One region of the Ureibacillus suwonensis genome, then DNA from elsewhere that is predicted to be linked to it. Evidence: riboswitches for the same ligand, from Rfam matches in the RefSeq annotation. Region 1 holds a riboswitch; the other holds the start of a gene.
What was found. A riboswitch is a leader RNA that binds a small molecule or an ion and turns the genes downstream of it on or off. The one in region 1 is predicted to bind cobalamin.
Positions count from the first base shown of each region.

Region 2: another riboswitch for cobalamin. It lies ahead of cobT (nicotinate-nucleotide--dimethylbenzimidazole phosphoribosyltransferase); the one in region 1 lies ahead of ACFPOH_RS02295 (ribonucleoside-diphosphate reductase subunit alpha).

Region 1 is NZ_JBHSNQ010000030.1:9,887-15,441, forward strand. Features, by position in the region: gene ACFPOH_RS02275 (hypothetical protein) at 1-59, opposite strand, end outside; gene ACFPOH_RS02280 (uroporphyrinogen-III decarboxylase) at 351-494, opposite strand; gene ACFPOH_RS02285 (ribonucleotide-diphosphate reductase subunit beta) at 747-1,790, opposite strand; gene ACFPOH_RS02290 (flavodoxin) at 1,771-2,223, opposite strand; gene ACFPOH_RS02295 (ribonucleoside-diphosphate reductase subunit alpha) at 2,202-4,397, opposite strand; cobalamin riboswitch at 4,575-4,772, opposite strand; gene ACFPOH_RS02300 (hypothetical protein) at 4,939-5,469, opposite strand.
Region 2 is NZ_JBHSNQ010000185.1:25,445-30,999, forward strand. Features, by position in the region: gene ACFPOH_RS14630 (PQQ-dependent sugar dehydrogenase) at 1-161, shown strand, start outside; gene cobT (nicotinate-nucleotide--dimethylbenzimidazole phosphoribosyltransferase) at 224-1,294, opposite strand; cobalamin riboswitch at 1,389-1,562, opposite strand; gene ACFPOH_RS14640 (ABC transporter ATP-binding protein) at 1,762-3,501, shown strand; gene ACFPOH_RS14645 (ABC transporter ATP-binding protein) at 3,494-5,308, shown strand; gene cwlD (N-acetylmuramoyl-L-alanine amidase CwlD) at 5,541-5,555, shown strand, end outside.

The DNA of each region.
Region 1 (5,555 bases):
TCCAATTGATTATATAAATCATCAAATTCTCTGTCATCTAAAATTTCGATTTCATGCATGCTTTTCTCTATCATTTCATTTTGACTAATATCGATAGATTTTGAATCATACGGGGATATCTGCTATGTGGGCGTGTATAAAGAGAAAACCATAATGGAGACAAGGAAGGCAGAATTCACGGATGCTTTGCTGATAGGGGATGGTTCTTCCTGAATACTGAAAATCTCAAGTGAAGGGACAGGTGAAGGCCTATGGATATTCTTCATTTTCAATCGAACCTTTTTCTTTAAATTAGAGACCTTCACCAAATATGTGTATTTTCTACTTGTCAATAACAATATCCATTCAATTTAATTCGCTGTGTTATCAAATTGGTTTGGACTTTCTAATATTGAATTTTCATATGCAATTAGTGTTACATTTAATTTTTTCTCTAGTCGTTTTATTTCCTTGAGTTGTTCTTCATTTAATTCTGCATATTTACTTTCTCCCAAAAATAATCCCTACCTTTTAACAATTTTTAAAATCCTGATTTAATTATGGAAATTTACTATTGGATTTATACATAAAATTTCAATCTAGAAATCAGAGCACCAAAGTTTATTTCAACAACTCTAACATTTTTGAACATACTAGTATAAAAAATGATAGGCATATATACTCAAACTTATCTCAACAAAAAAAGAAGGGCTGCTAAAAATATTAGTACACCCTTCAGAGATTTGGATTTTTAATATTAATAATTTTTAGAGTTCATCAAAACCATTCAAATCACTAATCTTAGTATATTGACGATTTCTTTGTTCAAAGAAATCCGTTTTTGTTTCATCAAAATTATCTACATATGCACGAATCCATTTCATTGGATTATTAATATGCATTGCGTATATTTCACTTAATCCTATCATTCGTAACATTTTATTCGCTCTATATTTAATAAAACCTTCCATTTCATCTAAATCAATGCCTTCTACACCATTTAACACATAGTGAGACCATTCCACTTCCAATTCTACAGAATTTCTAAATTGTTCATAAACCCAATCAGTAAAATGTTTTGTATTTAGCTCAGGATTTTCTCCCAATGTTGCCCGAACTAATTCACAAATAAAACGACCGTGTTCTAATTCATCTCGGTTAATGTAACTAATCATTGTAGATGTTCCAACCATTTTGTTTTGGCGCGCTAAATTATAGAAGAAAGCAAAACCTGAATAGAAGAATAATCCTTCAAGTATTGTGGAATATACTAATGTTTTTAATATATTTTCTAAAGATGGCTTCTCGACAAATTGATTATATATCTCCATTATATTTTGATTACGTTTAAGTAAAATCGGATCACTTCTACCAATTTCAAAAGCTTCATTTTGTTTATCTAACGATACTACGGAAGATAATATATAAGAATAGCTTTCATTATGCACTGCTTCTTGTTGTGCAATGACAGCTAAAATAGATTGTACTGATGGATCTGTGGCATATAAGGATGTGAGTAGAATGGTCCTTGTTTGCGATGAATCTAATGTCGCTAAAAGGCTAATTACTTTTAAAAACGTATCTTGTTCCTCCGTTGATAACATTGGAAATTCCTTCACATCATTCGACATATTCACTTCATCAGACTTCCAGAAATTACTTAACAAGCGTTTATATGTTTTATACCAATGCGGATACTTAATATCATTCCAATTTAAAATACCACTCGATTTTCCTCCAAACAGTGCAGTTGCTCGATTTGGATTCATTGGATCTAATGTTTTTACCTTTTCAAGCAAGTTTGGTGACATCTTTAACAATCCCTTCTATCCATTTTTTTACGATTTTTTCTTGACTTCCTCTAGGAGATTGTTCAATTTTTAAAGGTTCCCAACGACTATTGTAGAATCTTGCTAATTTCACAGCCGCCAAGCAAAATAATTCATCGCCCCCAAACTGAGTATCACCAGTACCAAATACTGCAATATTTTTTGGTTTATAGCCTATTTCCCATACAAAATCCTTAACTTCAATAGGTAATGCACCCTTTGCCCAAGTAAAAGTACCAATAAATATTAAATCGTACATTTTAAGATTGATTGGCAAATTGACTCCGATTCGATGCATATCCACTTGAAATTTCTTTTCTTTTAATACTTCCTCAATAATTTCTGCAACTTCTTTTGTATTTCCACTATAAGATAAATAAGCTATTAAAGCCTTCAACTTTGACACCACACACATTCTTCTACTTCATTCGATGTAGAGCGAACATAATAGGTTGTTTTTAAACCTGATTTCCATGCTTGAAAATGCAGATCTAGCAGCACTGATGCCTTTATCGTGTTTGGAACATAAATATTAAATGAAATGCTTTGATCGATATGTTTTTGACGAGCAGCATTTTGTTTGATTGACCATCTTTGGTCCACAATATAAGCTGAACGGCGATAAATATTATACGTTTTATGATTTAAATCAGGTGCAGTTGTCGGAATTCGGTAATCCTTTTTCTCCTCAATATAAAAAGGTTTAAAGATAGGATCAATACTAGCGGTGGAACCTGCAATAATCGAAGTTGTCGCATTAGGTGCAATGGCCATTAAATATCCATTTCGAATTCCATATTTTTTAACATCTTTTTGAAGTTGCATCCATCGTTCGTCTGTATAACCTTTATAAATAAAATACTCACCAGAACTCCATTTACTTCCTTCAAATAATGGATAACTGCCCTTTTCTTTGCTTAACTCCATACTGCTTCGAATCGTGTAATAAGCTATTTTTTCATAAAGTTCATCTGCATATTGTACTGCTTCTTCTGATTCCCATTCAATATTCTTCAAAGCTAATAGATGATGCCAACCAAATGTTCCAAGTCCAATGGCCCGGTATTTTTTATTCGTGATTTCTGGTTGTTTAATTGGCAGCGTATTAATATCAATTACATTATCTAACATGCGAACTTGAATTTTAATCAAACGTTCTAAAACATTATCAGGTACAGCACGGCCTAAATTGATAGAACTCAAATTGCAAACAACAAAATCACCAGCTTTATATTTTTTTACAATTATATTTTCGTTTTCGATATATTCTTCAATAAATTCTGTTGGAGATTGATTTTGCGCAATTTCCGTACATAAATTTGAACAGTAGATCATACCTTGATGGGAATTGGCATTTTGGCGGTTGACTTCATCACGATAAAACATAAACGGTGCGCCAGTTTCTAATTGGGATCTCATGATTCGCTTCATAATATCTATTGCTGGAATTCTTTTTTTGGAAGAAAGATTGGCTTGAATACATTCTTGATACTTTTTACGCCACTGTCCATCGCCCTTCTTTTCATCATAGAAGTCTTCTAGCGAGTAACCCATCACTTGTTTCACTTCATATGGATCAAATAAATACCAATCTCCCCGTTTTTCTACCTGTTCCATAAAATAATCGGGTATACATACTCCTGTATATATGTCATACGCACGCAACCGTTCATCACCATTATTGAGTTTCAAATCAAGGAATTCTTCTATATCACGATGCCATACATCTAAATACACACTAATAGCGCCTTTTCTTGTACCAAGCTGATCAACACTGACTGCTGTATTATTTAATTGCTTAATCCATGGTATAACACCACTTGACATGCCTTTGTATCCTTTGATGGAACTACCTCTTGCACGAATTTTCCCCATATAAACACCGATACCGCCTCCATTTTTAGAAAGCTGGGCAACATCGCTATTACTATCATAGATTCCTTGTAAGCTATCATTTACAGTATCAATAAAGCAGCTAGATAACTGCCCATGTGTTTTTCCGGAATTTGCAAGTGTTGGGGTCGCAACAGTCATATACAGATTGCTTAAAGCCCAATACGCTTCTTTTACATACTCATTTCTCATGGATTTATCTTCGTCTTGCATAAGGTACATCGCAATAATCATCCAGCGTTCTTGTGGCAATTCATAAACATTTTTCTCATAATCCGTTGCTAAATAACGGGTTGCCAAAGATAGAATAGCGGGATATGTAAATAACAAATCATGTTTAGGTTCAATAACTGATTCAAAATACTCAATGTCTTGTTTTGTATATTTCATTAATAACTTTTCGGAATAGATTCCTTTTTCGGTCAATATCCGAATCAAATCATAAAACGATCCATAAGTACGATTATGATTAAATTCATATCCTCTGTTTCTTGCTGCTTTATAATAAAGATTTTGTAAAAAAATTCTTGCTGCAATATAGGTCCATTCTGTATTTGCTTCATCAATATTTTCAAGAGCATACTTAATTAAAATATCTGCATCTCTCTCATCGAATGGATTGGTTACTCCTGCTTTTCGAATCTTCTCTTTGTATTGGTCTGATGCCAACTTGAAATCATTAAAAATACGATCGATGAATTCAGAAAGTGTTTCCTGTTCAATACTTTGATTTCTTGTCACCTTAATTCCTCCCTAAAAATAAAAAATCCGTCATTCTCGGGGAATAGACGGAAAAAGGAAGAATACGACAGAAATAAAACATATGTAAAATATATCTTTTCCTATCGTTTCTCCTTCTCACACCCCGAAGAATAGAAACTACAAAGTATGGCAGGTCTCCTGGCTCGTGTATCCTCCTACTATAGCCCTTCCCGTATCGTCACCTTTCAGTAAATCGATACAGTGGTTTGCTAATTCGTCCACACTTACAGTTGCGGGGGCAGCTCCAGATTCTCACTGGATTCCCTATTAAGGTATTAAAAATTACCACCATAACTTTATACTCAACATTTTGTGTTATTAAATTTTAAACTACACAATATATAGTGTATGTTATCATATAAAATTCATGCTTACAATCTTAAAAAGTAAATCTAAAATATTTACAAATCGTTTTCATCTAGTATTCTCTTAACTAACTTGCAATATATATAAATTTGGGCTATCTATAAACTATTTATTTAGTTTTTCCATAAGATTTGCTGATAAAAGGGATTTCTTCGGTTTTAGTTAATTTATTCGCTTCAATTGCCATTACAAAAAATACATTCGCTAAAAGTCCTAAAAACTGAAACAAAATTTCCGGCACTTCTCTCTCTTCGCTTACTTTGTGTAAAGCACGATAGCTCTTTTTCGCTTCACTTCGACAAATATGCAATCGAGTCGCCAACTCAGAACCTTGTGGCAAAACGAATTGCTTATTTGTCTCGCCTGCTCGTTCGACAAAATCATCATATACAGATTCCAGCCACATTAAATCTTCTTCTGTAATCGCTAAACGCCCTCTTACAGATCCATTTGCATGATAAGCTAGCGGTTGGATTTTTCTTAAAATTTGAGTGATTTCTTCAAACTTATGTTCATTTTTGCTTACACTTATGCAATCTCCTATTTTTGTCGTTAAGCTGTCTGTCATAATTTCATAATCTACCAAGCAACTTTTCTCCCGCATAAACGGATAACTAATATAACGCCAGTCTTTTGCCATAGATATCTTCCCTCCCAAAAAGAAAAACTGCTGATTAGTATATCCGATGTGGTGCAATCATGTAAAGTTTTGTTATACTATTGCAT
Region 2 (5,555 bases), on a different contig from region 1:
GAACAACAAAAGAAGTGATCAGCGGTTTGGGGCGGATTCGGGATGTATTCATTGAAGGGGATAATTTATACTTTGTAACCAATAATACGGATGGCCGGGGAAAACCGGGGGAAAATGATGACAAACTTTATCGAATGGCTTTATCAGAATTAAAGCCATAATGAAAAAAGGCTGTTGAAAAAGCGCGCCGCTTTCTAAACAGCCTTCCATTTTGCCGTCCGTCTTAAGATCTTTGATTCTCCATGATTTGTTGCATGTATTGATTGGACTCTTCCAAAGTCGTCATTGTATTCATCATTGAACATGCCGCGTCCAGGATAGGGAAAGCAAGGGCTGCACCGGAACCTTCGCCTAGCCGCATGTTCATGTTTAACATCGGCTCCAATCCCAATAATTCGCTGGCGATTTTTGCCCCAGGTTCTTCTGACATGTGGGATGGAATAATGTAATCCTTCACTTTTGGTTCCAATTGATAAGCGATTAATGCGGAAACAGTGGAAATAAAGCCGTCGATCACTACCGGAATGCGGTTGGCTGCGGCACTTAGCACGACACCGGCCATTCCGCCCAATTCCAATCCGCCCACTTTCGCCAAAACATCAATTGGATCATCAGGATTTGGTTGATTGATTTCTATTGCACGACGAATTACATCAATTTTATGTTGAATGCTATCGACACCCGCCCCCATTCCGGTTACTTCACCAGGGTCATAGCCAAAAAGAGCCGCTAAAACCGCACTGCTTGCTGTGGTATTGCAAATGCCCATTTCCCCGGTTGCTAAAACGTTGACCCCTTGTTTTACTTGATCATTGGCCACTTCGATGCCCACTTCAATGGCCCGGATGGCTTCTTCCCGTGACATAGCCGGTTCTTTGGCCATATTCGCAGTCCCGTATCGTACTTTTTTATTAATTACGCCAGAAGTTTCCGGCAAATCGGCATTGATGCCGACATCGACAGAAACCACTTTGGCTCCTGCCGCTCTTGCAATGGCGCACACACCGGTAAACCCTTTGGCGAAACCAATGGACTGCATCACCGTTACAATTTGAGGGTTATTGGATACATTTTCTTCATAGACACCGTGATCGGCGGCCAATGATATAACCGCTTTATTGGATACATCCAGCTCCAGTTTTTCCGTAATCCCGGCAAGTTGTACCGCGATTTGTTCCAATTTTCCTAAACTGCCTGGCGGTTTGCAAAGGGCATCCACTTTTTCCCTCGCCTGTTTCATGATTTCTTTGTTTACTGGTTGAATAGCTTGCAATGTTGATTGCAATAGTTCCATTTCAATTCCCCCATCAATTAATTTTTTCAATAATAAATAAAAGTCTGCAGTTTATTGGCATGCCAAATAAACTACAGACTTTACCATCGTACTGTATGTTTCAAGTAATCAGGCAGGTCTCCTGGCTCAGGTTCATCGCAACTATGGGCCTTCCCAGTTTCCCAGTGGCATATTCCATATTGCTCCCCCATACAGTGGTGGGTCCGCTAAAGATTCTCACTTTATTCCCTATTCTCCCATAAAGGGCACCTAATTACGTGGATATTCTTTTTCTAAATAATGTATGATGAAAATAAAGTTTCGTCAAGATGTTTTAAATCTTTTGCATGAAAAGTAAATTGAACGTTGGAATCGGTAGAAGCTGATTGGTTTGACGATCATCTATACAGTTGTATACAATTCGGGTGGTCATCTGTAAACATATGTATACATAGTTGCTGATACAAAGGTGGAGAAGGAGTTAGAACATGCATGCAGCGATAAAACTTTCAAAATATTTGAAGCCCTATAAGCATTTTGCGATATTGGCGCCAATCCTCATGATATTGGAAGTGGCAATGGATTTGATCCAGCCGACCATTATGCAAAAAATAATCGACGAAGGGATCGCGACAAAGGACCCAACACATATCATGGTGATGTTTGCTGCAATGATGGTATGTGCAATTATAGGATGGTTTGGAGGGGCGGGCTGCACGTATTTCAGTTCGAAAGCGGCCGTCAACTTTGCATCCGATATTCGGGCAGATTTATATGAAACCATCACCTATTTTTCTAACAGCAATAAGGACAAATTTACGTTGGGGAAACTGATTACGAACTTGACCAATGATGTGGAAATGCTGCAAAGGGCGTTAAACATGCTGTTGAAAATATTTGTCCGGGGCCCTTTCATGTTTGTCGGGGCTGTCGTGGTCGTCTTCTTTACGGCAAGAGATTTATTTTCCGTATTATTTTATGTTGTCCCTGTCCTGATCGTCTGTTTATATGTGTTTATTAAATTATCGATTTCATTATTCCGGAAAGTCCAGGAAACGATCGATGTTGTGAATACCCGTGTACAGGAAAATTTATCAGGCATCCGTGTCATTAAAGCCTTTAACCGCATGCGCCATCAAGTGAAGCAATTTGCAGGTGTCAACGAAGAATTGGCGAAGCGCAATATGACCGCCGATCAAGTCATTGCCGCATTGACGCCGATCACGCAGTTTGTTGTCAATATCGGGATTGTTTTGGCGCTTATGCTCGGAGTAGTAAAGGTGGAAGCGGGCGCCATTGAAATCGGGGTCATTGTGGCCTTCATCAACTATTTGATGATGATCATGAACGGACTAATGAGCTCCAGCAACGTACTCATTCAAATCGCACGGGCCATTCCGAGCGCGGAACGTGTCGTTGTCGTGTTGGAGGAGCAGCGGGATATTATAAACGCGGAAAATCCGGTGAAAAAAGAAATCCGAGGAGATGTGCGATTTGAGAATGTAAGTTTCTCTTATAACAAACAGGTGGAACCGGTGTTAAAAAATATTACCTTTGAAGCGAAAGCGGGCAGCACGGTAGGAATCATCGGCATGACCGGCAGCGGGAAATCCACATTGATCAAATTGCTTGCCCGTCTAATGGATGTGGATGAAGGAACGATTTACATCGATGACATCCCGATCCGGCAATATGACATTGAAACATTGAGAGGCTCATTGGCTTTTGCACCTCAAAAAGCAACATTGTTTTCCACAACAATTGAAGAAAACTTGAAATACGGAAAAAGTGATGCAACAGAAGAGGAAATTCAAGAGGCACTGGTCGCATCGAATGCTTATGAGTTTGTGGAAAAACTGGATAAAAAAACACAACATGAATTGACCCAAGGGGCAACCAATTTATCAGGGGGTCAAAAACAACGGTTGGCCATGAGCCGTGCATTAATCCGGAAACCGAAAATTCTGGTTTTGGATGATACAACTTCAGCAGTGGATAGTATTACGGAAAAAGTGATCCGAAAAAATATGAAGGAAGCGCTTGAAGGAAGCACGAAGTTTATCGTTTCATCTAAGATTTCTTCGATTAAACATGCCGATCTCATCCTGGTTTTGGAAGATGGACGCATTGTGGCACAAGGAACCCACGAAGAATTATTGAAAACAAGTGAACATTATAGAGAAATTGTTGCAACTCAAGTTGAAAAGGGAGGTGTGCTCTATGAATAGATTGCAGGAATCCCTTTCCGGCAGAGGCCGTGGTCCGGGCAGGGGTCATGGGCCGGCTGCAAAGGCAAAAAATCAAAAGGCCACCCTCAAACGGATTTGGAGTTATTTAAAGAAACAAAGGATAAGCATTATCAGCGTCATTTTTCTTGTTGTGATTACATCCATATTAAATATTTTAGGACCTTTTATGATTGGATACATTATCGACCATTATATTTTGCCTCTCGATATAAAAGGGACTGTCCGAATGGGACTATTGCTTGCCGCCATTTTCATTTCATCTTCCCTTTTTACTTGGTTGCAAACCTTTATCATGATTCGGGCATCATTAAAAACCATTCAAAATTTGAGGCTTGAGCTGTTTGAAAAATTGCAGTCATTGCCCATTCCGTTTTTCGACCAAAAACAGCAAGGCGATTTGATGAGCCGTATGACAAACGATATCGACAATTTGAATTTCGCCCTTTCCCAAAGCGTTATTCAAATTATATCGTCTATATTATCGCTTGTTGGAACAGCCATTGCGATGTTGTATTTAAATTGGATTCTGGCGATTGTGACTCTTCTTGTGATTCCATTAATTGTTTTCGCGACAAAGCAAATTATCAAACGGAGCAGCGTGAATTATCGGAATCGCCAACGGGATTTGGGAAATCTGAATGGATATATTGAAGAAACAATCTCCAATTCGGAAATTGTGACTCTTTTCGGGAAAGAACAACAGACGATTCAACAGTTCGGTCAAGCAAATGAAAAACTGCGCCATTCCGCGATGCGCTCAGAAATTGTATCCGGTTTGTTGGGTCCGACGAATAACTTTATCAATAACCTTGGGCAAGGATTAATCATTGGAGCAGGTGCGGTTTTGGCGGTGAACTCCCTTGTTTCGGTGGGGGTGATTGCCTCTTTCTTAACTTATGCAAGACAATTTTTCCGTCCAATCAATCAATTATCGAACTTATTGAACACCTTTCAATCGGCCATCGCCGGTGCAGAAAGGGTATTTGAAATATTGGATGAACCGGTTGAAGTGATGGATTCCCCACATGCCCTTCCCAAACGTCCATTGGAAGGAAATGTGGAATTCCGCAATGTCAGTTTTCATTATGTAAAAGATAAGCCGGTATTAAAAAATCTTTCTTTTAAAGTGAATGCCGGTGAAATCGTTGCCCTTGTCGGTCCGACGGGTTCAGGAAAAACAACGATTGTCCAGTTATTGAGCCGATTTTATGATGTGACAGGCGGGGAAATCTTGATTGATGGTGTGAATATAAAATCCTATTCCATGGAACATTTGCGGGATTCCATTGGCGTCGTGCTGCAAGATACCTACTTATTTTCCGGAACGGTGAGAGAAAATATCCGGTTCGGGAAACTGGATGCGACGGATGAAGAAGTGGAAAGGGCGGCAAAAATCGCATATGCCCATTCGTTTATTAAATATTTGCCGGAACAATATGAAACCATCATCGAATCGGGCGGCAAAAACTTGAGCCAGGGACAAAGACAACTCATTGCCATTGCCCGGGCCATTTTAAAAGACCCCGACATTTTAATTTTGGATGAAGCGACTTCCAGCATCGACACAATGACCGAAGTGCATATCCAGAAAGGATTAAATAATTTGATGAAAGGCCGTACCAGCTTTGTCATTGCCCATCGTTTAAAAACCATCGAAAGTGCCGACCGCATATTGGTCATTAAAGATGGGGAAATTGTTGAGCAAGGAAACCATGAATCCTTAATGAAATTGAATGGATTTTATGCCCAATTGCAAAAACAATCCCTTCAAGGAGAAGACCTTTAAAAATGGCTGCCCCCTATATATCTTTGGGGCGGCTTTTTTTAATGAAGGGAGAAATACTTGCTGCAACTTGTTCGGGTTCATTTGCAACCGTTTTTTTATATTAACGATGAGAAACGTGCCATCGTCGAATCTAGAAAGATTTACATTAAAAGATATCAATATTCTTTACTCATACAAGCCCTCCTTCCAGCGTATAGTAGTGCAAAAGGTTGCAAAAGGCGGTGTAGTAGATTTGAAACGATGGATT